2 regions of the Acinetobacter higginsii genome follow, and region 2 is predicted to be linked to the other one. Evidence: predicted binding sites of a transcription regulator. Region 2 holds the regulator's gene; the other holds the start of a gene.
The links. Region 2 encodes PhoB, which activates phosphate uptake and scavenging genes when phosphate is short. Its sites were predicted from a motif close to TGTCATNAANCTGTCATAA; they were not measured.
Positions count from the first base shown of each region.

Region 1: F885_RS12050 (porin) is a predicted target of PhoB. The motif match lies at 3,831-3,849, and genes of this name have one in related genera.

Region 1 is NZ_KB850214.1:53,648-69,793, reverse strand. It holds gene F885_RS12035 (MFS transporter) at 1-445, opposite strand, end outside; gene speB (agmatinase) at 498-1,460, opposite strand; gene F885_RS12045 (LysR family transcriptional regulator) at 1,607-2,485, shown strand; gene F885_RS12050 (porin) at 2,593-3,693, opposite strand; gene F885_RS12055 (HIT family protein) at 3,948-4,361, opposite strand; gene F885_RS12060 (YARHG domain-containing protein) at 4,459-4,728, opposite strand; gene F885_RS21215 (hypothetical protein) at 5,537-5,818, shown strand; partial or broken gene F885_RS12075 (hypothetical protein) at 5,911-6,373, shown strand; gene F885_RS12080 (lysozyme) at 7,294-7,881, shown strand; gene F885_RS12085 (DMT family transporter) at 8,189-8,506, opposite strand; gene F885_RS12090 (BLUF domain-containing protein) at 8,706-9,149, opposite strand; gene F885_RS12095 (LysE family translocator) at 9,515-10,108, shown strand; gene F885_RS12100 (hypothetical protein) at 10,157-10,366, shown strand; gene F885_RS21010 (hypothetical protein) at 10,747-10,923, shown strand; gene F885_RS12105 (isochorismatase family protein) at 10,999-11,529, shown strand; gene F885_RS12110 (NAD(P)-dependent oxidoreductase) at 11,628-12,500, opposite strand; gene F885_RS12115 (alpha/beta fold hydrolase) at 12,504-13,589, opposite strand; gene F885_RS12120 (O-succinylhomoserine sulfhydrylase) at 13,725-14,912, shown strand; gene F885_RS12125 (YbaB/EbfC family nucleoid-associated protein) at 14,925-15,254, shown strand; gene recR (recombination mediator RecR) at 15,359-15,955, shown strand.
Region 2 is NZ_KB850215.1:107,394-123,539, forward strand. It holds one part of gene F885_RS20705 (IS3 family transposase) at 1-183, opposite strand, end outside; one part of gene F885_RS20705 (IS3 family transposase) at 183-447, opposite strand; gene F885_RS09125 (LysR family transcriptional regulator) at 932-1,837, opposite strand; gene F885_RS21355 (hypothetical protein) at 1,935-2,060, shown strand; gene F885_RS09120 (DHCW motif cupin fold protein) at 2,463-2,804, opposite strand; gene F885_RS09115 (LysR family transcriptional regulator) at 3,231-4,124, opposite strand; gene F885_RS09110 (PACE efflux transporter) at 4,219-4,671, shown strand; gene F885_RS09105 (DUF2147 domain-containing protein) at 4,745-5,212, opposite strand; gene phoR (phosphate regulon sensor histidine kinase PhoR) at 5,322-6,680, opposite strand; gene phoB (phosphate regulon transcriptional regulator PhoB) at 6,690-7,400, opposite strand; gene F885_RS09090 (TetR/AcrR family transcriptional regulator) at 7,652-8,329, opposite strand; gene F885_RS09085 (SDR family NAD(P)-dependent oxidoreductase) at 8,605-9,432, shown strand; gene F885_RS09080 (MATE family efflux transporter) at 9,496-10,863, opposite strand; gene F885_RS09075 (pyridoxal phosphate-dependent aminotransferase) at 10,961-12,115, opposite strand; gene F885_RS09070 (DUF445 domain-containing protein) at 12,361-13,668, opposite strand; gene F885_RS09065 (CC0125/CC1285 family lipoprotein) at 13,687-14,244, opposite strand; gene F885_RS09060 (DUF924 family protein) at 14,281-14,820, opposite strand; gene gshA (glutamate--cysteine ligase) at 15,048-16,146, shown strand, end outside.

The sequences.
Region 1 (16,146 bases), on a different contig from region 2:
CGAAAAAAGTTTTTTTATGGGTAGGAGCATGTTCGCTGGCCATGAGTACTGCTCCACCCCATTCACCACCGACTGACAAGCCTTGCAAAAAGCGTAGTACGATTAGAAGAACAGGGGCCCAAATCCCAATATGCGCATAGCTGGGAATCAAGCCAATTCCAGTGGTGGCCAGTCCCATCAGCAGCATGGTAAATAGCAGCATTTTTTTGCGACCTAATTTATCGCCTAAATGCCCGAAAATAACGGCAGCAATCGGTCTGGCAATAAAACCGACAGCAAAGGTTGCAAAAGCCGCTAATGTCCCTGTTACAGGATCGGTTTCAGGGAAAAATACCAAGCCGAGCACGAGAGCTGCAGCCGTGGCATAAACATAGAAGTCATAAAACTCGATTGTTGTTCCAACGAAGGCCGCGGCAGCAGCCCGTTTTGATTGATCTTTTTTCATTCCATCTCGACCTATTTTTATCCATGTGTTTTTCTTGTTTTATCGTGGGACGTTATTTACGTATTTTTACCCCAGGGAGGACGCATAACATTTCATACAGCAGATTCGCGCCAAGCAATGAGGTATTGCCTGTCGTGTCATAAGGTGGTGAGACTTCAACCAAATCACAGCCGATCAGATCTAGACCCTGACAGCCGCGGATAATTTCCATGGCTTGAATGGTTGTCAAACCGCCGATCTCTGGTGTTCCTGTCCCTGGTGCCCAAGCAGGATCAATCCCATCAATATCAAAGGATAAATACACAGGCCCGCCAGCAACTTGTGCTCTCACTTCCTCCATTAAGGGAGCGAGCGATTTATGCCAGCATTCTTCAGCTTGAACGACCCGAAAGCCTTGTCGTCGACTCCAATTGAAGTCATCTGCACTATAGCCTTGAGCCCGTAAACCAATTTGCACAACGCGTTGACAATCAAGTAGTCCTTCTTCAGCAGCACGTCGAAAGGTGGTGCCATGTGCGACTTTTTCACCAAACATCTCATCATTGACGTCTGCATGCGCATCGATATGAACCAAACCAACAGGCCCATGTTTTTTATGGATCGCACGTAGGATTGGAAGAGTCAGCGTGTGATCACCACCAATCGTGAGCGGAATAATCGGATGGGCCAGTACGCGATCATAATGTTCTTCAATAATGCGTACCGCTTCTGTCAAATTAAAGGTGTTGATCGGGACATCACCAATATCAGCCACATTGAGTGAATCAAATGGTGCTGCGCCAGTTGCCATGTTATATGGGCGAATCATGACCGATTCGGCACGAATTTGCCGCGGGCCAAAACGCGTGCCTGAGCGCAAAGATGTACCAATATCTAGAGGGATCCCAATAAAAGCCGCATCCAGTTCGGCCAAACCTGCATCATTATCGACAACTGGTAGGCGTAACATTGAGGCAATGCCACCAAAACGCGGCATTTCATTACCACCGAGCGGTTGATTTAAGCGCTTGTTCATTTGCTTCTCCTTTTTCTTATTTATTGATCAGCTCGGAACAGGGTTAAATCTTATTTTTTAAAAACTTAGTTTTGATTTTTCTAAACTAAGTTTTACAAGAATGTTTTAAGATGAAGTGAGGCAGAGGGAAAATTGAGATAAAAGCCATGACGCATATGGATATCAAGTTAGTTCGAATTTTTGTCAGTATTGTAAAGAATCAAGGGTTTGCAAATGCCCAGCAAGAGCTCAACCTATCAACCTCGGCCATTAGTACCTATATGAATCAATTGGAACATATGGTCGGTTTCAAGTTATGTGAACGTGGACGTGGTGGTTTTGCAATCACTCAAAAAGGTGAAATGTTTTTTCAGGAAGCCAAGCGCATACTGAATGAGTTAGAAAATTTTTCTAGGCACACTGCACAGATCAAGGGCGAACTGACGGGTACCATTAAAATAGGGATGCTGGATTCGATGGTGACAGATCGAAATATCCCTTTAGATCAAATCATCCAACAGTTTTCAGAACAGAATCCAAATGTTTATATTAAATTGCAGGTGCAATCTCCCTATGAGTTGCAGATGGGGATTTTGGAAAATCGTTTTGATGTTGCGATTGGATCTTTTTTTCTGAAAATGAATGGCGTGATGTATCAAGCTTTGCACAAAGAACAGCAATGGTTATTTTGTAGTGATACGCACCCCTTATATAAACAGCAAGGTCTAACGGCAGAAATTATTCGACGTGAAAAAATGGTCAGTCGTGGTTATTGGAGTCATACCGAATTGGCCAAACAAGGATTTAAGCATTCTTTTGCTACAGTTGATTCGATGGAAGCACAATTGGTACTTATTTTATCAGGGCAATATATTGGTTATTTGCCAGAGCATTTTGCTCAATATTGGGTGGAACAACAACGCTTAAAAGTACTACTTCCAGCAACATTTGGTTATACAGCACCATTTTCGCTTATTTTTAGACGAGGCAGAACTAAAGATCCTGTTATTCAGAGTTTCCGTAAAATTATCAAAGGCTTTTTTTGATGGGAGCTCCCGAGTTAGGAAAAATCAAAGTATTGTGAGTGTAATACAAAAGAAAAAGGGCTGATCAAGATCGCCCTTTTTCTTATAAGATAGGAGGTAGCTTCAAATTAGAAGTTATATTCCATACCTAAACCGATGGTTGTTTTCTTATCATCTTTCACTAACCAATCACGTTTTTGTTGACCTACAACACCGTAGAAACGTGTTTGTTTATTGATTTGGTAATCAGCACCTACACCATAAAGGTCTTGTTTACGATCATCACGGCCATTTACTTCAGTTGTTGCAGAGATATATTCTGCTTTTAACTTAATTGGCGTTGATGGAATTACGTATGCAGCAGTTACGCCGTAAGCATCTTCTTGCAAGCCTTTATAAGACGTTACAACAGCAGGAGTACCGCTTGTCGTAATTACTGTGTCATCAGTTGGTTGAGTTGTTTGCCATAATGCACCAAACACTAGGCCATCAACACCTGCTGGTGTTAAGTCTAAAGAACCTGTTACACGGATTGCATCAGAGTAAATGTTTCCACCTAATTCGCTGTTATAAGCATTGTATTTAGATGCAACACCAAAGTTACCTGCAACAGCTGCAGCTAAACCGAAGTCTTTGTTTTCATAAGTGATTGAGGTTGAAACACCATCACCAAAGCTATCACGGCTGCCTTTTTGGCCTTTTGCATTGTTCGATACAGTAGACGATTCTTCACCTTGTTGGAACATGATGTTGAATGCTAAACCACCGAGTAATTTCTTATCTGTTTCGAAACCAATCACATTCTTTAAGCGATCTTCGCCAGCTAGGATAGCTGTCATATCTAACTCATTGTGATCGTTAAAAATATCTTGGTTGTTGCCAGCAGCATTTTTAAAGTAAGAGTCATATTGGCCTACTTTTAAAGTACCGATACCATCTGACTTAATACCGACATAACGGTTACGGTTACTGAATACATCACCGTCACCATCTGCACTGATTTGCCATTCAATTAAGTAAACTGCTGAAAGGTTATCAGTCAGTTTTTCTTCACCTTTTACCCCGATACGAGAAGCGTTTGAGTTTACTTTAGTTACGCTTTCGTCTTTAAAGCCATTCTTATCAATTTGATCTAAAGTCACATTGAGCTTACCATACAATGTTGGTGCTGCTTGCGCTGCATTCATGGCTAAAGTTGCTACAGTAGCAGCAAGAAGCAATTTTTTCATTGAGATTTCTCCAAAACACTTTTTGTAAATGGCTGATGCCTTAGTTACTGTTATGAGCTTGCTTATGTACATAAAGTTACATAGCTCACTGACTTGTATGCAGTATCGGTAAACTTTGTGACAGAGAAGTGAAAGAAAAATGACAGTTTGATGACGATTCATATTTAGTAATAAATATATTTCTTATTATTTTTTATATAATTAGCAAACAAAAAAAAACGGAGTAAAAACTCCGTCTTTATAAAAATAAGAACTTAAAGTGCAGCTTTGATTTTTTCAGCGAGTGCTGTAATTTTTTCTTGATCACCCATTTTTGCCGCATGGCGACCAAGTTCATGCACTGAACTAGGGATCAGATGGAAATGCACATGAGGGACGGTTTGTCCCGCTGCTGCACCAGAAAGCTGCATAAGTACGATACCTTTGGCATCTAAGGCAGTTTCCATTGCTTTGGCAATTTTCTGCACGATCTGGATGGTATATGCAGCCGCATCGGCAGGGAGGTCCAATAAGGTAACTGCTGGTGTCTTTGGAATCACTAAAGCATGACCATCTGCTTGGGGCATGATATCCATAAACGCGAGAACCTGATCATCTTCATAGATTTTGATTGCAGGTAATTCACCACGAAGGATTCGTGCAAAAATATTTTGGTCATCGTATGCCATGATTCATCCTTTAGATAGGCTTATTTTTTCAATAATAGCATCCACTCTCCGTGATCAGAGAGTGAATTGGAGTGTTTAAAACACGATATTTGGCTGCTTATTTGCAGTTAAGCTCTTTTTGACGAGCTTTGATTTCATCAAGACGTTGTTGTTCTTTATCAGAAAACTTTGGCTTAGTCGTATGGCAATTTTCGTTACCAAACTTCGCTTTAGCATCAGCGTCTTTAAAACAGAATCCTTTAGATGCATAGATCAGGTTCGAGTCATCCTGTAACTTTTTACATTCTTGTTCTGGTGTTGCAGCTTGTACACTAAAACCTGTGAGGGTAATTAAGCCAGCAAAAACCGCAACCATTAACTTATTCATGAGGTGTTCCTCTAATCAAAAAAGTATAAATCAATGCTGTATGAAATAGATCCATATGGCGCTTGATCGCTACGCATATACCAATATAAGGTTTATTAATGAAATTTCAATGAAACTGTATGGTACGAGTGTAAGTTTACTCCATAATTTATCCTTATAATATGGAAAAGCCTTATATATCAAGAGCTTTATTATAATTTTATATAAAACAACTGATTAAGATGATTTTTATTGTGCATTAAATTGCTTGTTTTATGGTATTTCGCTCTTTTTAAAGGTTTATTTATATATTGATTGCTGTTATATGAGTTTTAACAAAATAAAATGTACATGATATTCTGGGTTGTATTTTGTTCAATTGCAGAATAAACAATGAAGATTGTAAATGGATTTGAAATCATAAAAATTGGATCGTGAATGCTTTGTTCAGAATATTGAGAATGAGTAAGATAAGATTCAACGCGGATTAAAAAATAAAGGCTCACTAAATAGTGAGCCTTTAGGGTGGCGTCCTTCGTTCTTTCGGCTACCCACAGGCTGGTTACTGGTTCTGGTAACGGGAGTAAAATTACTGACCCAACGGCAGGAACCCTGTGAAGTATCAACACAACCATCGGGAAGTCCTTGCTCCTGCACGGCTATTATAGTGAATACAGGACTTGCATTGGAAGTAATTCTAATCTTTTGATTGCGAAGCGTCTTAGATTTAAATATAATTGATTGATATTTATGTAGTTTTTTAAATTAATTTTTTGATTTATTATCTAAACGCCATTGAAAGCTAAGTTTTTTAACAAGAATATGAAAAATGCTGAAATATATTAAAACTAACCTTGCTATCCTTATCTTGATCATTATTGTTATAGGGGGACTCGGCTATCCCTTTTACTCAGGTAAATGGATTATGGCGCCCCGACTAAGCGAAATTGACAGTAAATGTTATGGGGTAGATGTACCAAGCAACATTGAGCATAACAAAGTACTACTTTTTTGTTCATGTGTTCATACGGTCGGTATTGAAAATAAAGAGGAGAAATACAAGTATTGTACCAATAGAATGGATAAAATTACTTACCGACAAGATTCTTGATGTGTTGGTCTTTAGTGTTTAAATTTGAAAGAATTGTGTAGAAATTATAAAATATATCCTTGTCTTTATTTATTTTATATTGAGTATACTTAATGAAAAAAATATTAATATTTCTAATAAATTCAGTTGTGACTGTTTCTGTGTATAGTGCTGATGATTTGTTTAATAAGCCTCCATCACTTTTAATCTTAAAAAATGACATACCTGAATATGAGATCAAAAGTCGTGAGCATGTTGATTTCTTTGAGTCAGCAAAGCAACAAGAACAAGATCGTCTAAATCAGCGTGATGTAAATGCGGCGAAGATGTATGAAACTCGGTCAAATACATCTAATATGAGCCCATTTGAACGATCTCAATATCTTCTAAAAAACAATGATACTCGTGCTTTAAATGCGTATGAATATGAGCAACAATTAAATTCACTGCAGAAGGCTCGAAATAGAGGCGTCATATCAGACCAAGATTATCAACAAAAAATTACCCAGCAAAATCATATGCCTTTAGAGCAAAAAAAATAATCAGCTTAAATTATCAGTTCCAGTTGGAGAATAAATTCAGTTCGTTTAAATGCTCATCGAAAGGTGGGCTTTTTAGCTCTAGTGCTTATGATTAGCTAATGCTTCTCTTGTGCTGATAGCCAAGTTCAACAAGAAGAAATGAGTTTTGCCTAAACTGAGCAACAATAGCTCATTATGTAGCTCAGCTTTAAAATTTTCTTAAAATAAGCATAAATTTGTTGATTTACATCACACTTTTATCTATATTTGCCTTGTTGTTTGATAATAACTAAACAACAATAACCTTCATTCAGCGCAAAAAGAATTAAGGGGAAGCCCACTCATTGAGTGGGCTTTTTAATTGTATATAACCCTGAATTTACTATGCAGTTTAAAGTATGGAAAGTGGAGCTAGAAGGGAGAGTCTGTTGCCTCAAATTGAATGATAAAACAAAATTATTAAGGATTACAAAATAAAAGCCCATAGTTTGGGCTCTTAATAAAGACTTCACTGTGACCATGATTCTTTTATCCTACTCAGTTTCAAAGGAAACTGTTAGGGGCGGCGTCCTTCGTTCTTTAGGCTTCCCAAGGCGTTACCTTTGCGGAAGCAGACCCGGTTAAAATTGGCCCAACGGCAGGAACCCTGTGAAGTATGAATACATCCATCGGGAAGTCCTCGCTCCTGCAAGCGTAATTTTAGCTAGTATGTTGGCTGAAGGCAATTGAATGAAGATTAATTGGTAGGCTTTGATAAATGTCGATTAAAGAGACATTGTGATTATTCAGCATATTGTTACATTCAATAGGTTTTGATCGGTTGGTTAGAGATGATGTAATGCAAATGTTGAACGTTAAGGATTGTCAGTGCTTTGATGTATTTAGCGTTAATATACGGTTTTCAATCTTTATGAATGATATTGTGGATTTATTTGGTTAGATGGAATGATGTGAAAAAATGGTAAGTGAGGAATCATGAAGACTATCTTGGATTACTTCCGCAAGCTCATTGATGTTAGGCCCCCTCAAAAACGGAATGATGCTAAAGATAAGCAAATGAATGTTGCAACGGCTTATGATACTGGCGATATGTTAGGTACAGCCTTTGATTTTGAAATGTCTATAAGTGCTCATGGTATCAATCTTATCACAAGCTTTGAGGATTTAAAGCTACATGCCTATGACGATGGGGTTGGTGTGTGGTCTATTGGATTTGGCACCACAGTTTATCCAACGGGTGTTCGAGTTAAGCAAGGGGATTATTGTACATTAGAGCAAGCAAAGTCTTTTTTTCAACATGATTTAAAGTACTTTCAAAAGGCTATAAATGAAGCTGTCACTGTTCCACTTTCTCAGAATCAATTTGATGCTCTGGTTTCATTAGCATATAACATCGGCAGCAATGCTTTTAAAAATTCGACATTGCTAAAGTATTTGAATGCACTAGCGTACCAAGATGCGGCAGACCAGTTTTTGGTTTGGAATAAAGGTGGTGGTAAGGTTTTAAAAGGATTAGTTCGCCGTCGGGAGGCTGAGAGAAAGCTGTTTCTAAAAAGAGGTTAAGGCCATATAAAGCAATAATAGATATTTGAAGAATGTTCTGGGTTCGAAATACCAGCTAGGGTTTACGAAGTTTGGCGTTCCATTGGATTAAGGGCGTGTTCTAATTGTGCATCCGAATTCATTACTAGCTCAAATCTATGTATGCCCGCAGATAGGAATCCTAAATTTGATACAACAGCACTTTACATTCTTACAGTTGGTTTTCTAATTTGGATATTGCTTATTTTATATCTATTAAAATAAATAAAAATTAGCATTGAACTCTGTAGTATAAAGCCCTCAATTGAGGGCATTATACAATTGAAAACTAAGGTGTTGTCACTTTCATCAATACCACACCGAATACAATAGATGCTGCTGCTAATAGGCGTAAAAAACCCATAGGTTCATGTAAGAAGAATATTCCAATCAGGAAGGCACCAACAGCTCCGATTCCGACCCAAATCGTATAAGCAGTGCCTAAAGGCAAGGTCTTCATAGAGACAGCCAGTAAACCGAAACTCAAAATCATGAATACAATGGTAATGATGCTAGGGGTGAGCTTGGTAAAACCGTCAGACATTTTCATAGAATATGCCCATACGATTTCAAAAATACCAGCTAAAATTAAATAAGCCCAAGCCATTTCGACACCTCATTAATAATATTTTTTAGGTCGTCCCAAAGCTTGAAAAATTGAACAAAGAGGTCGTCCTCTTCGCAATATATATAAGCACTAATGGGCAATTCATTCAATTTTTTTTTGTTAAATTTTATTCCGATTGGTAAAATTTATCTGGTAAGGGTACTTTTAGACATTTAATTTCAATGAATAATTTATTCACTCACGAAACATATGCTTGTACATCATATTCAGGTTCACCAGCTAAAACAGAAACAAATTTCTCAACGGTTTCAGCCGTTAGCAGGTAAGGGTTGAATTCTTCTAAATGGTACTTCATGAAAAAGTCTGAAATATTCTGGTTGACTGGTGAAAATTTCATAGACCATTGTGAAAAAAATTGATTCTCACACTCAGTGTAATAGAGAATTTCACAATTGATATGGCGTTTATCTTTCACAATTTTGTTATAAAATAAATCATCAACGATGCTCTTTTGACCTTCTAAGCATTGTACAAAATAGCCATGACCATAATATAAAACACCTCTAATATCATTACGATAATTAAAGTCTACAGCTTCATCGAGGATTTTAATCAAATCTTTTTTTAAGTTCGAGTCAATATTCTTAATTTTACTTACGTATAAAAGCCTTACAGACTTCATCATGGGTACGCTCATTTTGAAGGTTGAACTCATGTTATATAGAAAAAACAATACTTTGTATACTTTAGTCTGTAACCAAGTACGCAGACTTCATACTTTTATTTTATCTATGAACTTTTATTGAGAATTGAAATATTATGTAAACTAGGGTTGGGCTATCTACATGGAATTATTAAGAAAATGTGATTTTAATCTCGTTTTTATGCGAAGTTGATTAAGTTCTGAATTTAATTTTTAATAAAATAAGACACTGATTTATAATGTAAAAAAATGAAAACAATATTTTTGGTTACAACCAATTTGTCGACAAGACTAGATTTAGTTTGCCATATTGCGTTTGCGAAACTTAGCAAAGGTATTTGTCTATGGTGTCATTTCTATTTATTGGTTTGATCATTACGATCTTACTAACACCTGGTCCAACGAATACATTATTGGCTTCGTCTGGAATCCAAACGGGTATTAAAGGTTCACTGAAATTGATCCCCGCAGAGGTTGTTGGTTATTTTATTGCCATTACGACATGGGGCTTTTTACTTGAGTCTGTTTCACACGTTGTGCCTTGGCTACCACCGCTCATTAAGTTACTGAGTGCGACTTTTATTATCTATTTGGCAATTAAGTTATGGATTACTTCAACAAAAGAGTTAGATTTGGATCAACCTTTGATTACCTCTAAGGCTTTGTTTGTAGCAACCTTACTTAATCCTAAAGCTTTATTATTTGCTTCAGCTATTTTTCCACACACTGCTTGGCTCAACCTACATGAATATGTTGTTCATATGGGAACGTTCTTAGCACTGATCACTCCAATTGCTTTTTTATGGATTGCATTTGGATCTATTTTAATTTCCAACAAAATCTCTTGGCTGAATCAACGTAACTTACAACGTTCAGCAGCATTTGTTTTAACTTTCTTTGCGATGCCGTTGGCTTACTCAGCTATTTCATCGTTCTAAATTTTCGTTTCGCTGTTGTATTTAAAATTTAAAAAATTGGAGTTTTTAATGAACACTATAAAAATTAAGGTAAAGGATCAATTTGAGGCCGAGAAGATCGCGACAGCCAAAGTAAAAGCTGTCAATGATCAAGAAATTCCCTTCTTTAAACGAATTGAGCACATTGAAGTTGAAGGGGAGATTCTTCTACCAAATATGGATTTACTCTTTGAAAATCCCAAAGACGGCAGTATTTATCGATATGTTGGGGCTGTGTAGATTTATTCGCTATTGCTTGAAGACATTGACCCACGTTTAGACGTGGGTTTTTTGTATCCCCTAATAGTAGAGAGAACCTCGACGCAATAAATAAAAGATTGGAATAAATTAATGAGTCAAACGGAAATTTTTCTGTGCGTGTGGGCAAGGATTTTTATATCTAATCTTTTGTTGGACTTTTATTCCTTCACTTATCGCATTTATTGAATTCATCATTTATCTATGCTCAAGTGATGAAGAGTTTGCAAAAAAATACGGATAATTTAGATCAGAATTATCAAGGAAGCCCTCATTATATATGAGGGTTTTCTTATTTTAAGTTATAGAATTTCTAGCACGGCTGGATTTATTCAACGCATTCATCCTACGAATTTATTCACATGGGTGAAAGAGATTTGCTTAGAAAAATGGGTAAAACCTCTCCAAGATACTTTATACATAAAGAAGGTCGTCGCTTATGTGAAGCGACTGAATATGTATATGAGATAGATATGCGGATATATGCTGTTTTAATCTGTGATGAAAGGTTTTTTGAAATTGCTGTGAATAATAAATGATCGAGATCTTTAACCGAATTAAACTTTAAACATAAGGAGATACTTATCTCAACTCAACTAAATGTAGTAGATGCACTGATTGTAGTAGATATGCAAAATGCTTTTGTATTAGGACGTGGTGCTGTGCCTGACTCTAAACAACTCACTTCATCGATCAGTATTTTACTTGCTAAAGCTCGCTTGACTAAGACTCCCGTGATCTTCTTGCAAAATGATGGAGATATAGGGGCTTTAGATGAACCATGCCAAGCTGGTTGGGAGCTATTTTTTCCGCCACAATCTCATGAATTTATCATAAGAAAAAATCAAGATAATGGTTTTAATGGAACCCTACTTCAACAGATATTGGACGATCACGAGATTAAGTCTTTCGCAATATGTGGTGTTCTATCCGAGATGTGTGTTGCAGCAACTGCACGTGCTGCATTAGAGCTTGGTTATGACGTATTGTTACCACATGACGCCCATGCAACATATGATGTGCCAGCAGGGCCAGGATCGCATGGTGTACCTGCTGCGATGGCGGCGAGAGCAGCAGAGTGGTCGCTTGGTGATGAAATTAGGATTTGTGCATCAGTGAATGAGGTGGTTTTCAAGAGAGTCTGATATATAAAGTTTATAAATAACAATTTTTTATATGTTTTAAAAAACCGCTCAATAGAGCGGTTTTGATGTTTTAAAAAGACTTTTACACTAAAATTCTCTTATTTCAGGGTAATTTTACTCCACGACTCATACAATTTAACGGCTGCAGAGAAGTCACTATTGGGCTCAGCAGTTAAATTCGCTGCTTGAATCAAACTTTGCGTTAACGACAAAATCGGAGCAGGGAGCTTGGCATCCTTGACGAGATCAAGCGCGATGCCTGTATCTTTCGCCAGTAAAGGTAATCCAAACGTCACAGGAAACTCACGACTTAATACGCGCTGCGGGAAAATGGTTTCGGTAACTAGACTTTTGCCGCTAGAAGCATTAATACAGTTCAGTGCGGCATCCAGATTGACACCATGTGCTTTTAAGGTACTAAATCCTTCGGCAACAGACCATAAATTCACAGCGAGCAACATATTGTTAATGGCTTTTACCGCAAAGCCAGCACCAGATTCACCGACATGTTGAATTAATTTTCCGACGGCTGCCATTGCTGGGTAAGCACGTTCAAAAGCATTGACATCGCCGCCCACCATGACGGTTAAGGTTGCATTTTCAGCGCCAACCGTTTGCCCACTGACGGGTGCATCCAAAAAGTCCACATCTTGAGCTTTTAATTTCTCAGCCAGACGGCGTGCTGCTTCGGGCACTCCACTGGTGCAGTCAATCCAGATCGAGCCCGACTTAATTTCAATACCTTCGATTAATGCTTCAACATCATCGCTGGTCGGTAAACAAGAAAAGATAATATCGGCCTGAACCGCTTGAGCAAGTTCAACGGCTTGAGTTCCATATTCTGTTGCATGCTGTTCTGCTTTACTAAAATTTCGATTCCAGACATAAACGTTTTCGAAATATTTAGGAAGATGCGCCGCCATACGATAGCCCATAGCGCCTAAACCAATGAATGCAACAGATTGAGTCATACTTTACCTTTTTATTTGTGTTGATCGTTCGGCTAACCATGTCGCCAGTGTTGGCCAGAACTCAATGGAACTGTTTTGACTGGACATTAAACCTAAGTGCCCGCCAGGGATAAGAGTAAACGTGACATCTTGGCTGCTTGTCAACTGGGTCAGCGGGAATGCGGACTCAGAAGTCACCAGTTGATCGCCTTTACCTGCACCCACGAATAGAGAACAATTGATGTTTTTGAGTTCAATAGTTTTGTTCTTGAGCTGAATTGCGCCATTTTTTAAAGGATTCTGCAACCAGACATTAAATAGCATGTCCTGATTCACACCACCCGGATAATCAATCATGTTATTTAAGAAGTGGCTAAGCGTCGCATCTTCTTGTACCAACTTTAGATTATCCAAGTTTTTCAATAACTGGATATTGCCATCAATCCAGCCTTTAGGATCTAACAGTTTGAATCCAAGCGAGTTTAGGAAGCCTGGTGAATGAATCATTAACTTCGGTAAACGGTTATAGATGTAATCTTTAATGGTGGGGTTACGGTTAGTCAGATAAGCCAAAGTTTTATATAACTTGCCAATATAACCCGAAGCATAGCTGTCGATCGGACTACCTAAGACCACAAGATTTTTCACTACACTCGGCTGATGGCGTGCGGTATAAAGCGTGACGAAAATCCCCGCCATACTCCAACCATGTAGTGAAATTTTTTCAGATTTAGAATGTTGTTGAATGGCTTCAATACATTTAGGAATAAAGTTATCAATAAAAGATAGAAAGTTAATCTGATAATTTTTATAAGTCAGTTTACCCCAATCAATTAGATACACATCAAAACCGCTTTCCTGAAAGTGTTTGACCAATGAACGGTAAGGATACAGGTCATAGATATCCATATTGATTGCTAAAGGTGCAACGAACACCAGTGGTTCTTTATAGAGTTTTTTCTCTGAAGCATAGAAACGGACACGGGTTTGTTTGAATTGTGCAATCACTTGATAGGGTGTCGATTGAGACAAAACCAGTTTGTCGGCATCGAAGACACGCATAGCCAGATGTTTAAAATTTATTTTTTGCTGTTCCACAAGCGATTTCATCTTAGAAAGTCTCATCATGAGTCAAGATTGCACGAAGTCTAAGCGATAATTTCATCTTACGCCTTGACCTTAAATACCTTAGGCGCTCAAAATATTGGCATATTTCTTCATTATGATCATAAGGCATACAGAACGATGAATCCAAGCGATGATTTAGAATACCAACTAGAGACACTGGCAATTCGCACAGGGCATGATCGTACCTCTGAAGGTGAGCATAGTGAGCCAATTTTCCTGACCTCATCATTTGTGTGCGAAAGTGCGGCTGATGCTGCAGCAAAATTCTCTGGGCAAATCGCTGGTAATACCTATTCACGTTATACCAATCCAACCGTACAGGCTTTTGAAAAGCGTTTAGCGGTACTGGATGGCGCAGAACGTGCAGTCGCGACCAGTTCTGGTATGGCTGCGGTACATGCAATGTGTATGGCCTATTTAAAAGCGGGCGACCATGTCATTTGTTCTCGTGCGGTATTCGGTTCAATCATTGCATTATTTGAAAAATATGTCGCGAAATTTGCCGTTGAAGTGACTTTTGTCGATTTAGATGATCTTGAAGGCTGGAAACAGGCGATTCGTCCAAACACGCGTATTCTCTTTATTGAAACGCCGTCAAATCCATTGGCACAAGTGGGTGATATGCAGGCCATTGCAGATATCGCCCATGCCAATGGTGCTTTATTTGCAGTCGATAACTGCTTCTGTACGCCAGTATTACAGCAACCGATGAAGTTTGGTGCGGATTTAGTACTTTATTCAGCAACAAAATATATCGATGGTCAAGGTCGTGCGCTTGGTGGTGCAGTTGTTGGTAAAAATGACTTGCTTGAAGAAGTAAATGGTGTAATTCGTACTTTGGGTAACTCAATGAGTCCATTCAATGCATGGATTTTCTTGAAAGGCTTGGAAACACTGAGCATTCGTATGAAAGCCCATTGCGAAAGTGCACAAAAATTAGCGGAATGGCTGCATCAACATGAAAAAGTTGAAAAGGTGTACTACGCAGGTTTGGTCGATCATCCTGGACATGAGTTGGCGAAAAAACAACAAAAAGGTTTTGGTGGTGTTGTATCTTTTGTGGTGAAAGGCCAACGTGAAGGCGCTTGGACCGTGATCGATAACACCCGTTTCTTGTCGATTACCAGTAATCTAGGTGATGTTAAGTCAACAATTACGCATCCAGCAACGACCTCGCATGGTAGAATGTCGGCCGAAGCTAAACAAGCTGCAGGAATTGAAGAAGGTTTGATTCGTGTGTCTGTTGGTTTAGAAGACATTGATGATATTATTCGCGACATATCACGCGGTTTAGATTTAATTTAACGAGAGAAACTTATGAACATTAATATGCTCATGCAGCAAGCTCAGCGCATGCAAAAAGATATGGAATCAAATCTTAAAAAAGCCAAAGAAGAGCTTGCAAAAACTGAAGTTCATGCGGAAGCTGGCGGTGGTTTAGTTAAAGTAACCATGACTTGCCGTAATGTGGTTAAGCGTATCGAAATTAGTCCTGATTTATTACAAGACGAAGCAGATATGATTGAAGATTTGATTGCTGCTGCGATGAATGATGCCGCACGTCAAGCAGAAGCCATTTCTGAAGAGAAGTTAAAAGGTGCGAACACTGGTATGGGCTTACCACCTGGCTTATCTGGTTTATTTTAAATCCCTCCCGGCCTCCCTTTAAAAAAAGGGAGGAGTACCCCTCGTTATTAAAGATGGGTGAGGAGCGGTTGTAGCTCCGCAAGGGAGATTATGAGAGTTGATTTGTGTTTAGTGAACGATTTGAACAATTAGTTCAAGCATTACGTATATTGCCAAGTGTTGGTCCCAAATCAGCACAGCGTATGGCATTACATTTGTTAATGAAAAACCGTGAAGGTGCATTTGCGCTTTCTCATGCTTTACATGAAGCATCGAGCCATATTCATGAGTGCCATATTTGTCATTCATTAACAGAAAATGAAATCTGTGATATTTGTGCTTCAGTAGAGCGAGATGAACAATTGCTTTGTGTAGTTGAATCACCAGCAGATGTGATGGCAATTGAGCAGAGTGGCAGTTTTCGTGGGAAGTACCATGTTCTCGGAGGACACCTTTCTCCATTGGATGGTATCGGCCCGGAAGAGATCGGAATTCCATACTTGATTCAGCGGCTCAGCGCAGGGCAGATTCAAGAGGTGATTTTAGCCACTAATGCGACGGTAGAAGGGCAAGCGACTGCACATTATTTAGTTGAAGCAACCAAGCATTTACCGATTCACATGACTCGAATTGCGCAAGGTGTGCCACAAGGTGGTGAACTGGAATATGTAGATAGTCATACCTTAAGTCAAGCTGTACATAACCGTATGCGAATGAAATAGCTGAGTTCATTCGCATTTTTATATATTTATATTAAATTCATGCTGTTAATTTAAACAAATAATTAAATTTTACATATTGTCTAACATTATCGTAGATCTATTTATTGTGATTTGTGGCACTATTGACGGGCGAAAAGGATTTTCGTTTTTTGATGAATGGAAGAGGAGTAATTTCATGTCTTGCATGTGGA
Region 2 (16,146 bases):
ACTCATCCATACACCGCATCAGCTTCAGATCTGATGCACTCACAGGTTTTGGGCGATAGTAATAACAACCACGGGAGACTTTCAGCAGCTGAGCTTGCTTAGATACTGAAATCTGAAGTGAGTCATCGATTAACTTTTGTGGTTGAAGCGGCCCAGTTTCTTCAACACACCTTCTAAAAAATCAATTTCTAATGCCTGCTCACCGATTTTTGCATGTAGTTTTTTTAGATCGATGGGTGGTTCTGTTGGAGCTTTTGATTGATCGAAAGCTTGCGAGGAAGCTGAAATCAGTTGATTTTTCCAGTCGATAATTTGGTTTTGATGAACATCAAATTCAGCACTCAATTCAGCAAGTGTTTTTTCTGCTTTAATCGCAGCAAGTGCTACCTTAGCTTTAAAATCATTTGAATGATTTCTTCTTGGTCTACGTGCCATAAAATACTCCATATATTGATGTTTATAACATCATTTGGGGAGCAAAATATCACTTATAAGTGTTGTTCAAATTTCCTGATCCACCTCTTTGAATAATTTTTGAGATCAAATGAATCTATAGAAAAATGACTTGATTAAGAATCAGATAAAGAAACTTTTCTAAGTCTAATTACTTTATCATTAAATAAACTAATCCGAGTACATATTTTAAAAGTATTCTTATTTTGTATAAGTAATTTTCATTTAATTAATAAACTAAAAAGTCATGTACGTTTTTGCTTACATCGATTAGGGGCAATGTCCCATTTTCAGCCAAGGCTGAATTGCCTAATATGAACTCATCAGGAACAGGAAGTTCCAAAACATAAAACAAGAATGATAAGTTTGCGCATCAGGATGTGAGATATGACAGGAGTTGTATCTAGTGAAAGGAATACGAAAAAGCCCGACAGGATGTCGGGCTTTTTTTCATTTGAGCTGAAACATAGTCAATTCTTTAGTTTATTTGTTTGGCACTGTAATAGGCATGAATCGATGCTGCACAACGCTCAACGATTAGATCATCATCCTTTTTCCAGATGAGCTTCACTTCACTGAGGGTATTCTCGTCCTGAATTGGAATCAGTCTGACATTGCTGGGCAAAATCACTTTAAACTCTTCAGGCACAATACAAATGCCAAAACCATTAGCGACCAGTTCCAGTTGAGATCTTTTCCTTGAGTAGATTCTGGTTCTTTTGGGACTAAAACCATTCACCAAACATAAATTGGCGGCCAAATAGCTTAAACCACCACGGGCTTTATGTGGTACGGAAACAAAATTTAAAGGTTCTAACTCACGGATCGATATACTTTCTTTTTCACTTAATAATGGGTCTGAAATATGGGCAGCAACATATAAAGGGGCAGTGTATAAACTGATCGAATTGACATCATTTAAATTGTGATAAATCGGGGGGCGAATAAAACCCAGATCAATTGTCCCATTCAATAAATATTCGAGCTGTAATTCAGAAGATAGAGTGTTCATTTCGATATCAATGTTATGGGTATCACAGAGTTGCTCAAAGATTTCCAACTTGTTTTGATCCAACACAATACTACTGGAATGGGCAATTTTAATGATTCGACCTTCACCACGGCTGATGCTTTGGGCACTGACAATTGAACTTCTTAAATGATCGATATTGGTTTTTAAACTTTTATACAGTGCTTCCCCTGCAGGTGTGAGTCTAATTTTCTTCTCAGATCGATCAAAAATTTCAAAACCTATTTCTTCTTCTAAATTTTTAATTTGTCTGCTTAGGGCGGATTGAGCAATAAATAGCTTTTCCGAGGCAGCAATAAAGCCCCCAGTTTCAACAATTGTGATTAGATAATTGAATTGTTTGAATGTCCACATATCTCAAAATTAGATCAGTGCTTGTTTTTTATATATTAGATTAGATGGAAGAAATCTTATACCTTTTTTTATAGATCCTCGATTTAGGTAGCTGAACATGACTATGAAAAACAAGATGTTGACCTTGATTGCTGCTGTAGTGATTTGTTTACTGGCTCAAAGCTACGATCAGTATATGGGCGTGATGACAAAAGAGCAGACTATTGATTTATTGGGAGATTGATAAATTCATCCTACTTAGTTTCATACGATTACTGACTTTTTAAGGGTGAGAAGGCTCAGCGATGTACGCTTTTTCTTACACCGATCAACGGCAATGTCCCATTTCCAGCCTCAGTCGAATTGCCTAATATGAACTCATCAGGAACAGGACGTTCCAAAACATAAAACAAGAATGATAAGTTTGCGCATCAGGATGTGAGATATGACAGGAGTTGTATCTAGTGAAAGGAATACGAAAAAGCCCGACTTGGATGTCGGGCTTTTTTATTGCAAATCTAACAAGTGATTGAGTGTGTTGGCTTATTGTTTTATAACCAACAGAATTGGAGTGAATAGGTGTATCACTGAACCTAAGGCTTAAGATTGAATCTTATGTCTTTTACCTTAGCCACATAATGTTAATTTAATCAACAATGAGTAATTTAGCTCCATTCAAACTGAAGGATTGGTGTGGTTCAGCATGATCACCAACCTGATAGCTCATTCCTTGGGTTAAAATAAACGTCCTTCCATCTTTTAATCTGCTTTCAAGTTCGCCTTCTAAACAAAATAGAATATGTCCTTTTTCACACCAATGATCAGCTAAGTAATTAGCTGAGTATTCTACAATTCTTACTCTAATTCTATTTCCTTCTTCACCAAAGTATTGTGTTTTCCAATACGCATTTCCAGTTTCTCCACGGTATTCTACTGTTTCTATTTTATTCCAGTCAGTTACTTGAAATGGAAAAGGGAAAATATTCATATACTGTTCCAAAACTTTAGATTTATTCTATAAATATAGATAAATTTAGTTTTTGCAATACTCTTATTTAAGCGAAGAGCTGTAATGCGAAGGAAAATTAATTAAAAAATTTAAATACTTACTTGGATCATATTAAGAAAATTAAAGAAGCCATTGATTTAAAATAAGATAGCTTCTTTGTGAATAGCTTAGATATTTCTTGTCAGATTTTTAAACATAAACCATGTACGCTTTTACTTACACCAATTCAGGGCAATGTCCCATTTTCAATCAAGGCTGAATTGCCTAATATGAACTCATCAGGAACAGGAAGTTCCAAAACATAAAACAAGAATGATAAGTTTGCGCATCAGGACGTGAGATATGACAGGAGTTGTATCTAGTGAAAGGAATACGAAAAAGCCCGACTTGGATGTCGGGCTTTTTTTATGTGCGATGGATTTGTTTTTCCCACAGTTCAATCAAGAGTTGCATGGATTTGCTCAGTGGCTTATAAGCTGGCCAAATGGCATGAATCGGCATATCCAGCCCATTGGTGGTATCGAGAAAGGCCAAGCGCACCAGGCTTTGTTTGGCAAAATGTGTTTGTACGACGGAAAGGGGGAAATTACCCCAACCCAGACCTTGTTCCACCATATCAATGGCCATAGATAAATTGTCGCTATACCAATAAGAATCCGAGACCAAAACCCGACTGTCAGGTAGAGGGTAATGTTTGCTTGCAACAATAATCTGTCTGAGTTCAGATAACATGGTGAATTCATTCTTATTATGTGCTTTGAGCTGTTGTGCATCTTTCGGTGAAACCGCAGCAACGAATTGTTCCATCCCCAGTAAGCGGAAACGCTCATTGTTATCGAGTTGTGATGAGCTATACGCGATATAGAGATCAATTTCGTTATTGTGTAGCCGTGTTTTGAGCTCTTGTTGTGGTGCACTGACTATTTCAATATTTAACAAGGGATAGCGTTGAGTCAGCTGTTCAATCCCTGCCAATAAAAACTTTTGATTCACATCTGCAGCGATGCCAATGCAAAGACTAGTTTCTAATCCCGTTGAAAGTTCGGTCAAATGCAGGTCGAGCTGACGTAATTTGGTCACAATCAGTCGGGCATGTGGTTCGATTGAAAGCGCGACTTCTGTCGGGGCGAGATGATTTTTACTACGTTCAAACAGTTTTAAATTTAACTCTGCTTCTAGGTTGGCAATCGCCATGCTGACTGCTGAAGGCACTCGATTTAGTGCGCGTGCTGCTGCGGAAAAATTACCACGATCAATAATTTCAAGAATCAGTTCAAGCTGTTCGCTACTGAGTTTCATGGTCATTCCCTTGTCAGTAAATCTGATGACGATTGACTTTTTTTATCAAATTTAAGGCGTAAAATCCACTCATTATTGATTTTAAGGTGTGGTCATGCAAGGAACCAAGAGAAGAGTCACTTACGTATTTTTCTATGAAGTTTTGAGCTTTTTTATCTGTGCGATGGTGTTGGCGGTGCTTTCAGGCACGACCATCAGTCATACAGGACCTTTGTCGATCTTGATTGCTGTGATCGCAGTGACAGTCAATTTCTTTTATAACTATGTGTTTGAGATGTGGGAAAAGAAGCAGACATCAAAAAAACGTACGGTACTCAGACGTGTGGCACATGCGATTGGCTTTCAAATTGTCTTGGTGATGATTTTGATTCCTTTGATTGCTTGGTGGATGCAGATCAGTTTAGTTAAAGCCTTCTTGCTAGATTTTAGTTTGATGGTGCTGATTCCATGTTATACCTTTGTTTATAATTACTTTTTTGATCATATTTTTGGTTTGCCTAGTCATTTGCTTGAGCCAGCAGCGATGAGTGCCAAAACCAGCTCTTAATTGACAGTCTTATGCTTAAATTTATAAAAAAGAGTGCATAAAATGCACTCTTTTTTATGTGAAATTTAAATAATTAAAGTCGAATCCAAGTCATATTACGGAAACTATTATTGCTTGGATTTTTGGCATTGATACTCAACATTTTACCTGTTTTGCTGAGGCGTCCATTTAGGTTGTATTTGTGACCATCATAAGGATTGAGCCAAACACCTTGTCCAAATTCTTCATTTTGACTCAACATCTTTAGACCAGTTAGCACTTCCATACCGATAATCTGCTGGTTTTTAAAAGTACCTGTACATGCTGTACATAAGGTTGGCGCAGCCTCCTTGGCAGAAGGATACATTTTGACAATCACCGCACTGTATTGCTCGGTCGCAGAATGTTTGCGAATGACGATATCAGACAGATACGAGCCCGTACGCTCATCGACGACTTTCCACGTCCCAATCAGTGGATCTGTTGGAGCAGCATGAATCGCCAAAGGGGTATTGAGTCCAAGTAAGAGAATACAAGCACGAAGAAAAGGGGTATTGAGCATGAGGAATACATCGAGAAATATAAATAATGAAATGAAACAAAAATTTATTATATTATTTTAGTGGAATGATCACATCATATTTAAGGGAACTTAGCAGTTCCCTTCAGGTTTAAATCATGCGGTATAAGCGTTCTTTCGGGAACACCGCAGTAAAGGTCGAACCTTCATTTTCTTTAGAGGTAATTTCCAAGTGCGCACCGTGTTGCATCAACACGTGTTTCACAATCGCAAGCCCTAATCCTGTTCCACCAGTCTGACGGCTACGTGCGCTATCGACACGGTAGAAACGTTCTGTTAGGCGCGGCAAATGTTTTGGGTTAATCCCGATGCCATTATCCTGAACGGTAAAGTAGGCATGGTCACCATCTTCATGCCAGCCAATGGTGATGATGCCACCTGCAGGCGTGTATTTAATCGCATTGGTAATTAAATTGCTGAATGCACTGGCAATTTCGATATCAGAACCAATCAGGTCGCAATGGCTATCAATATCCAGATTGAGGGTATGACCATAATCGAGATTGTAGGCACGGGCATCATCAAAGATTTGGTTCATCAGATTGGCCATATCAATAATCTGATTCTTTGCGACTTTTTTATTATTTTCTAAATTTGATAATAATAAGAGGTCATTGACCAAAGCATTCATCCGTTTGGTCTGAGATTGCATCTGGGTGAAAGCACGTTTCCAACGCGGGGTAATATCATCTTGATCGGTAAAGGTTTCGATATAGCCACTGAGCACGGTCAATGGTGTGCGTAACTCATGTGAAATATTATCGACAAAGTCTTTACGCATTTGTTCCAGATTATGCACCCGTGTGGTGTCATACGCGACCAGCAGACGGCTTTCTCCACCAAAACGGGTGAGTTTGACCTGTACATAACGTTCTTCATCCATCTGCGCCTGTAAACGGATACCATCAGGAGATTGATCGCTATGGTTGAAATATTCAATAAAATTGGGTTGGCGCAGAATCGACAATAAGTTGCGGCCACGATCCAAAGGGCTAATCCCTAACAATTTTTCAGCGGCAGGATTCCACCATTCGATTTGATGTTGATCATCAATTAAAACCACCGCTTCGGCCAATGCCACCAGAGAGGATTGCGCCCGATCAATCAATCCGACCATCTCCGCTTGAACAATGCGTTCTTGACGTTGTGCACGGTAAACATTGAACAGCAAAGCGCCCCAAATCCCGTTCAGATTGGGTGGGACATCATAAGGGCGATTGGAAATCCATTCATTGACCAGATAAAGCGAGCGTAGCTGTAGGAAAAAAAACAGCACGAAGGCAATAAAAATACAGCTCCAGAAGTAACCCACCCCGAATCCGACTAAGCTTGCAATCAATAAGAAAAAAAGTAACAGTCTTAAATCTTGTTTTGCAAAGGTCCATAAACTGCTGTAGCGAAAACGTTGGTGTTCACGTGCCAGTTCAGGGACGGGGTAAGGCTCATACATAAAGGATTTTTAACCTACTGCTAAATCTGCTCGTGTCGAAAAACGGTAACCTGTGCCACGAACGGTTTGTACAAAACGGTCGACACCAAAAGGCTCTAACACTTTGCGTAAACGACGGATATGCACATCAATAGTACGGTCTTCAATATAGACATTGCCACCCCAGACCTGATCTAGGAGTTGAGCACGGGTATAGGCGCGCTCAGGATGGGTCATGAAGAAGGCCAATAAACGATATTCGGTTGGGCCCATATCTAAAATACTGTTGCCGAAACTCACGCGCTGGCTGACAGGATCAAGTAATAAACCATTGGCATCAATCACTTTTTCACCGCTCAATGCATTGGCACGACGTAATACCGCTTTGATGCGAGAGACCAGTTCACGGGTTGAAAATGGCTTGGTCATGTAATCATCGGCACCTGCGTCCAGACCTTGTACTTTGTGGTCTTCTTCACCACGTGCAGTCAGCATGATCACAGGAATCTCGGCCAAGTTTTCATCGCGTTTGAGGCGACGGCATAAATCCACACCGCTCACGCCACCAGGTAGCATCCAATCCAGCAAAATAAGCGCAGGACGCTGATCAACGATAATCTGATGCGCTTGTTTGGCATCCTCAGCTTGTAAACATTGGAAGCCTGCCATATCCAAAGAGGTATGGATCATTTCGCGGATCGGTAGCTCATCATCGACAATTAAAATATAGTCATCTTTCACAGCGCAATACCCTTAAAATCTGTAACGGTTTAACCGTTTTGTTGTTATGACAGGCTTATTACAAAGATTAATTATGACAATATCATTGCAAAAGAATTAATAAAGTCGAATTTAGCAATAAATTGTGACAAGCATGGGGCAGAGTCGTGACGGATTGATGACAATTTGCCTAGCAATAAAGCAAATGAATTCATTTGCTTAACTTAACTGTAGTTTAACAGCTTTGCGTGTCACAAAACTGTAAAACGATTTTAATTTTTTTGCGAGGTGGTTTCGATAAAAGACAAAAAGACAGCACAGCAGGCGGACAGAACATCTTCCAGAGGCTGTTTGAAGCCTTCCGAGACCCAACGAATAATAATATGGGTGACATAACCATTTAGGCCAGTTGCCATCAACGAGACTTCTTCAGTGCTATGTGGGGCATTGGGCATGGTGATCATCACGAAGCCCTGAATAATGCGATCGAATTGGGTCAGCGTTTCTTGAATGGTGGCTTGATTATGTAAATCCTGCACTAGCATCGCATCAATATAAATAATCCGTGCCATACGAGGATCATCTTTAATCGCGCTCAATAACGCTGACAAACCTGCAGTCACCATATTCTTGGGTTCAGGTGCTGCCATGAGGACAGCTTGGGTTAAGCAGGTTTGCATTTTTTCAATCATTTTTAAGAATACGGTTTGAAATAGTTCTTCACTTTTCTTAAATGATTCATAAAAATAGCGTTCAGTCAGCTTGGCTTCATTACAGACATCTTTGACCGTGACTGAGAAAAAGCCTTGTGTACCGTAGGTTGCAATACCTGCTTCAATCAATTTTTCACGACGTGCTTCTTTGCGCTCAGTTAAAGACAGACCTTTGAATTGCCGTTCTTTCGCTTCTGTATTGTTTTTCTTGCGTGTCGCTTGATCTTGAGTTGCCATTGAGAAAACCGTTCCCTAAAAAGTCTTTAAATCGTATGTCTAAGTCTAATATGTGCATTTCAACCTTGTTGTGCTGCTAGCATAACCATATTTTGAAAATATACCTTGTCTCTTTTAAACATCATCGGTCATGAAATGTAAATAGGCCTATTATGACATGTAGGATGTTGGTTATTGCCATTTGTCTTAAAGCTGTAGTGTACTATATTGACAACACGTATTGTCAAAATTATATTGGTTACAGGTTAAACAGGCCCTTACACAAAGGATAGGCAATGAAAAATTTTAAAAATAAAGTCGCAGCGATCACCGGTGCAGGTTCTGGGATTGGACAACAACTGGCTGTTTTATTGGCGAAACAAGGCTGTCATTTGTCATTGAGTGATATCAATGAAAAAGGCCTGACGCAAACTGTCGAATTAGTGAAGCAGTACCCTGTGACAGTGACCACCAAAGTCCTCGATGTTTCAAACCGTGATGCGGTGAAACAGTGGGCGCAAGAGACTGTACAGGATCATGGCTCAGTCAATTTGATCTTCAATAACGCAGGCGTAGCACTTGGTTCGACAGTGGAAGGCGCAAGCTATGAAGATTTAGAATGGATCGTTGGGATTAATTTCTGGGGTGTGGTCTATGGCACCAAAGAATTCCTGCCATTCATCAAACAAACCAAAGATGGTCATATCATCAACATCTCCAGTATTTTTGGTTTAACCTCGCAACCAACCCAATCGGCGTATAACGCAACTAAATTTGCGGTACGCGGTTTTACTGAATCATTACGTCAGGAATTGGACATTGAGAAGGGTGGTGTCAGCTCACTTTGCGTACATCCGGGCGGGATTCGTACCAATATCGCCAAAGCAGCGAAAATGAATGACAGTTTGAAGAGCTTGGGCATGGACCCAAACAAATCAATCAAGCAATTTGATAAGTTCCTGCGTACCCCACCAGAAGAAGCTGCACGTCAAATTTTAAATGCAGTATTGAAAGATAAACGCCGTTTATTGATTGGGACCGATGCGCGTATTGTGGATTCGTTCCAACGTTTATTCCCGACGGGTTATCAGCGTATTGCAGCGCTTGCAACCAAGATGATGTAAGTCGTTAGCATGAAAAAAGCCATTCTCTGTGAATGGCTTTTTTATATCCGTCAGAAGGTGGTTTTAGATCAGTACCTTAATCTTGGTCTTCTTCCAAAAGAATTGATAATAAAAGGCTTGGAACAGACATAGGCAAACAAAGGACAGCGCATAGGCAATCCAGATGCCTGTTAAGCCCCACAATGAGCTAAACCAATACGCGCACGGCACTTCGATTAGAACAATCGTGAAAATATTGATCAACATTGGAATATTGACCGCACCACTGGCACGCATAATCGATGCAAAAATGGCACTGGCACCAAAGAACAAAATCGACCACAGCACAATAAATAACAGTTGCTGACCCAGTTCAATCACACTGTGATCGGTAATAAACAGCGCCATCAGATATTTTGAGAACAAATAAGCGAGGGCAATTAAACTACCGGTAAATAAGAAGTTCATACCTAGAGCGGTACGGGTGACCTTGGCCAATAAATCAGGTTTACCTGCGCCAATTGCTTGTGCTGCAAAAATCGAAGCGGCAATTGAAATCGACAAGGCTGGAAATTGAATGTAGTTCAGTACCTGATTGACTGCGCCGTAGGCAGCGGTGGCATGCGCACCATAATGGTTAATCAAGCCAATAATCACCAAACCCGCTAAGGAGGTGGTGACCATTTGAATCCCTGTTGGAATACCAAGTTTTAAAATTAATTTACTCAGTTCTGCATCATGGCGAATATGTTGCAGCAATAGACCATCAATTTTCAGCGGATGGTTTTTATAATTTAGATAAATGGCTAAAAAAATCAGCACCGCAGCATAACCGATAATGGTTGCAATCGCAGGGGCAACAATACCTAACGCTGGAAAACCAAAATAACCTTTCAGTAAAACGGGGGTTACGCCCAAACCAATCAAGCTGGTGAGGCTCAGGGCAATCAGTGGCGTCACACTATCACCGACACCGCGCAAGATCGAGGTATAAATAATATAGACGAACAGTAAGGGACTGCCCACCAACATCCATTGCACATAAGGCAAGGACAGGTGCATCACTTTAGGATCGGTACCCAGCAACTCCAAAATATGTTTGGCGAAGATCAGACCCAAGACCGCAATAATGCTGCCGCCGATTAAGGTCATAAAGACGGTAGAACCAATCACTGAGCGAACTTTTTCTAGATTCTGCGCACCCCATGCCTGCCCAATCAACACTGTGGAGCCTGCGGAAATCCCGATTACAAAAGCCAGTAAAAAGAACAGGATGGGGAAGAATACTGATACTGCGGCAATTGCATTGACTCCCATCATTTGACCGACAAAGATAGTATTAATGGTTCCTGACAGGTTTTGTAAAATATTGGTGGCAATCAACGGTACCAGAAACACAAAAAAGGTTTTCCAGAGATTTGGTTGCATGACCAAGGGTTGGCGTGGTGTCATTCAATTTCCTTCACGCTTCATCCTGAAACGATTGTATTTTTGTCAACATAACATTCTCAGTTGTGTTGAAGATGAGGGTTCAGTTTCTTTTTGTTGATCAACATTGTACGAGGATTTCACCTGCACGTTGCAGTGTTTGATCTGTTTTGGCAAAACAGAAACGAATCAGGCGTAATGAGGCTGGTGCTTGTTGATAGAACACCGAAATTGGAATTGCCACAATTTTATGTTGCTCCGCAAGGAATTGGCACATCTCGACATCATTAAGATCAGGGCGAATAGCACTGTAATCCAGATTTTGAAAATAGGTGCCTTGAGATGGGATGAAGTCGAAACGTGAATCTTGAATTTGGGCGTTGAACAGATCACGTTTCGCCTGATAAAAACTTGGCAATTCTTGAATATGCTCAGGGTGTTGTTGCATATAGTTGGCCAGTGCAATCTGGCATGGAGTGGTGCCACAGAAATTGGCAAATTGATAGATCTGGCGGAATAAGCGCATGAGTTGTGGTGCAGCAACACAATAGCCGGTTTTCCAACCAGTGACATGATAGGTTTTGCCGAAAGAACCAATCACAAAACTGCGTTCACGCAATGCTGGAAATTGCAGTGCGCTATAGTGTTTTTGCCCATCAAAAATCAGATGTTCATAGACTTCATCTGAGAGCACCACGATATTTTTATCTTGAATCAAATCAATTAACTGACGCCAATCCTGTTCTGACCAAATTGCACCTGTTGGATTGTGTGGGGTGTTGACAATGATCATGCGGGTATTGGCATTGATACTGTCTTTGACCTTTTGCCAATTCACCTGAAAGCTGGGTGCATCTAAATGGATATGTACTGATTTTCCACCTGCTAATTGAACCGCAGGGGCATAGCTGTCATAGCTTGGATCGAAAATAATCACTTCATCGCCAGCGTGGATACAGGCTTGAATGGCACAGAAAATTGCAATGGTTGCGCCAGGGGTGATGGTGATTTCAGTGACTGGATCGAGTTGCAACTGATCACGTGCCAAGAATTGTGTGGCCAGTTGTTGTCTTAAAGCCAGTACGCCGTCACCCGCAGGGTATTGGTTATAACCTGAAAGTGTCGCTTGGCTGAGGGCTTCGAGCAATGCAGGTGGCGCAGGGAAATCGGGGAAACCTTGGGATAAGTTCAGGGCATTGAGTCGGTGTGCGAGTTCAGTCATGACACTAAAAATGGTGACGCCTTGGCTTGGGAGTTTTGACTGAAGTTGCAACATCGGATGTCCTTTTTAATATCTAATTTCTTTTTTACGATGACTCTGCACAGCCTCGTATGCTGTGAGAAATTATATGTAATTTGCATAGGCATGTTTTACTTTTCAAGGATGAAAAGTAACAAAAATCCTTTGTAGTGCTGATGGCCCATCCTTGAGGCCGCAGCACTACGGGCGGCATCCATGCCGCCGTCACGATAGTTGATCCCAACTTAAATTGAGCTAGAGAACTTTACGATGTGATTTATTTACAAAACATTTTCAACAATGGCACGAATCACACCGAGTGCTAAACCAATAAACGCACCGACAATCACACCATTGACGCGGATCATATGCAAATCACCGCCAACTTCACTTTCAATTTTGGCGATCATTTCCCGAGAATCCCATTCATGAATGCGCTCACTGATATAACGAATGATCTTGTCGCTATATTGCTCACTGAAATTGGTGGCTAAACCGACCATTTTTTCATTCAGTACCTGACGCACTTTTTCATTTTGAATCAGGCTCTCACCCAACTGTTGAATGGCGGCTTGTAAATTGGTAGCAATGCCTGAATCTTCCTGCATTAAATCAGTTTTAATCGCATCACATAGAATGGCCACAGCGCCACTGATAAAGTTCAGCACTTGTGGGCTATCGAGCAGGGCATCTTTGCCACGGTTTAAGCGTTGGCTGGCGTCACTGTCTGTTTCTGCCAGTTCCAGCATCAGGTTATGCGTGGTGGCTTCAATATCTTGACGCCAAGGATGGTCAGGATTGGCCAGCATCGATTCAACTTTTTCAATGAGTGAATCAATAGTGCGTTGCTGTACATCAATGCCGATCCAGCTTGCGCCTTTAGCCAGCTTCCAAACACCGAGTTCTTGGAATAATTTACGTGACAAATCACGTGCTTCTTCAGGGTGAGATACCATCCATTCATGTGCCAGATCCAGTCCACGTTGTAATACATCTTGATGGAAATCATTTTCCAGCACCGCACGCAGCATTTCACTGGCCAGTTTATTGACTTTGGTACTTCTGACCCATTGCACACTGTTATTTTGGACAAAGTGTGCAATCTGATCTTGGCTGACAAATTCAAAGATTCTCGGCACAGCATGCTGAATCATCTGTACCACTTGCTGATTGTTCTTTGGACTGGCCAACCATTGACCCACTGCCAAACTGATATCGGCATTTTGTAAGCTACGTTCCACAATTTGTGGTGATAAGAAATTTTCCTGTACAAAGCGTCCCATTGATTCGGCAATACGCGCTTTATTACGTGGAATAATTTCAGTGTGGTCACGCAACAGTTTGGGTAAGGGCATTCTGCCGAAAGGGTTGCGGAATAAGACGGTGACTGCATACCAATCGGCTAAGCCACCAACCACGCCTGCTTCTGCACCGAGCATGAAAATATGGATGAGCCATTTATATTCAGGCAGAAAATGTGCCGCGACCATTAAAGCGACCCATGACACCACTGCAATAATCAGTGCCATGGTGGCGAAGTATTTACTTCGTTGTAAGCTTGGGACGTGGATTTCTTCGACTGAACTCATTGAGTCATCCTTTTAATTTCATTTCTTGTTTTGAGGTGGTGCAGGCGGCTGCAACACATCTCCTGATGGACTCAAGCCATATTTAGGCCCTAGGGATTGCAAAATCAGTTGTGCATCAAAGGCATCTGGTGATTGCTGTTGTGTCTTAAAGCACTCGATAGTATACGACACTTGAATCGGATCAATATTGACCACTTGTGGGGTATCGTAGAATGGATCAGGCCAAAAGGCAGGATGACGACGATAATAACCATAAGGATAATAAGATGGTGTCGGATAAATTACCGCCTGACGAGGTGTTTTATGACGGGCATTACTTGGATCGTCCACCACACTAAAATAACGGAAACCATTTTTGACCGTGGTTTGCGCTGCTTTGAGCAAGGTAATTTCCTCAGCCGTACCATAACTCAAATTATTATCCGCTTGGAAACCAACGCGGTAAGTTTTGTTATTTAACGGATAAGCGGTGAATTGTCCGAGTTGATCAAAGGTTCTGGGTTTGGAGGGAACCGTTGCACATCCTGCAAATGTCAGTGCGACAAGGAGCGGGGTGCATATTAATAAAGCTTTCATATGCCATTCCTTTATTCAGTGTCGAGGGAGGTCGACTTAAAAACTACTATTCGGTTGAGTTAAAAATTCCAGTTCTTCAGCGCTTGAGCTGCGACCCAAGATTGCATTGCGATGTGGATAACGCCCAAAACGATCAATGATCACTTTATGCTTTTTCTCAAAGTTTAAATTAATTTCATTGCCTAAGCGTTGAAACAATTTTAGGGCAAATTCATGTATGAGTTTGGATTCGCTATGCATAAATGGCATATAAAGAAAGGAACGTTGCTCGGGACTGAGTTGTGCATCCAGCTGCAAGCTAATCGCTTCTTGTGACAGGGTTAAAGCCAAGCTGTCGTAGGCAAAGGCCTGTGCCTGATCTCGATATAAATTTCGTGAGAACTGATCGAGGATAATAATTTCAGCCAAACGTCCTTCAGGTGTTTGGCGCCATGACCACAGCTCTGCCTGAGCAGCTTGTTGATGAATCTCTGCAAAGGACGCACGAATTTTTGCATCAAAATCATCACTTTTGGCAAACCAAAGTGCACGATGATCAGGGTCAAACCAAAAATTAAGAATGTCTTGCGCTTGCATGGTCGAGTATCCATTGGAAGATTTATTTTTCAATAAAATCACAATTTTTGCGTGTCTTATGTAACAAGATTGTGATAAAAATTGCCAAACTAAATCAGATGACTAGATTGTAATTGTCGTTATAATTGGCTGAGTCGAAGGGATTGGCATGCACAGCATGTCTGTAGAATCGACGATGTCGCTACCATGCATGTGGTCGGCTGATCTTGAATAAGCGAGCATAGAATATGAATCAACCCAGCCTTACTTCCTCTGTGATACCAACTTGGGTAGATGCCTCGCTATTAAAGGGGATGTTACGTGGGATTGAGCGTGAAAGCCTACGCATGCAAAGCAATGGATTTTTATCACAACAAAATCACCCAATCGCTTTAGGTTCGGCTCTCACACATCCGCATATCACCACTGATTATTCAGAAGCGTTGATGGAGTTTATTACCACGCCACAAACGACCATTGCTGCCGCTTTAAATGAGTTGAGTGATATCCATAGTGTTGTACATCAGCAGCTTGAAGAGGGTGAGAAACTCTGGCCTTTGTCGATGCCGTGTATGCTGGATGATAATGAAGAAAATATTAAACTGGCACAATATGGCAGTTCCAATATTGGCCGCTTTAAAACCTTATACCGTCGTGGTTTAGGGGTACGTTATGGCCGCCGTATGCAGACCATTTCTGGGGTACATTATAATTTATCCTTTCCAGAACAACTGTTTGCTGTTTTGCAGCAGCATGAAAGCAGTCCAGAATTAAAACAACTCAGCCTACAAGATTATCGTAGTCACCGTTATTTTGGCTTGATCCGTAATTTTATTCGCCTGATTCCTTTAGTGATGTATATGCTAGGCGCAAGTCCATCGGTCTGTCGTTGCTTCCTGACCGGTCGCCAGCATCATTTACAGCCTTTAGTCAAAGGCACGCTCTATTTACCTGAAGCAACAGCATTGCGGATGGGGCGTTTGGGCTATCAAAACTCAGCACAAAAAGAACTTGGTATTCATTATAACGACCTGCACGATTACTTGGATGGCTTACAAAAAGCCGTGCATACCCCCTATCCAGAATTTACTCAGCTCGGTTTAAATGATGAACAGGGCGAGCCGATTCAGATCAATGATCATGTGCTACAGATTGAAAATGAATACTACAGTCTGGTGCGTCCTAAACAGGTGCCACAAGCGGGTGAAACGCCTTCACAAGCCTTAAAAAATCGTGGCGTCGGCTATGTCGAATTGCGTGCAGTGGATGTGAATCCGTATAGCGCGATTGGGATTGATGAGATTTCGGCAGGCTTCCTTGAAAGTTTAGCCTTGTACTGCTTACTCA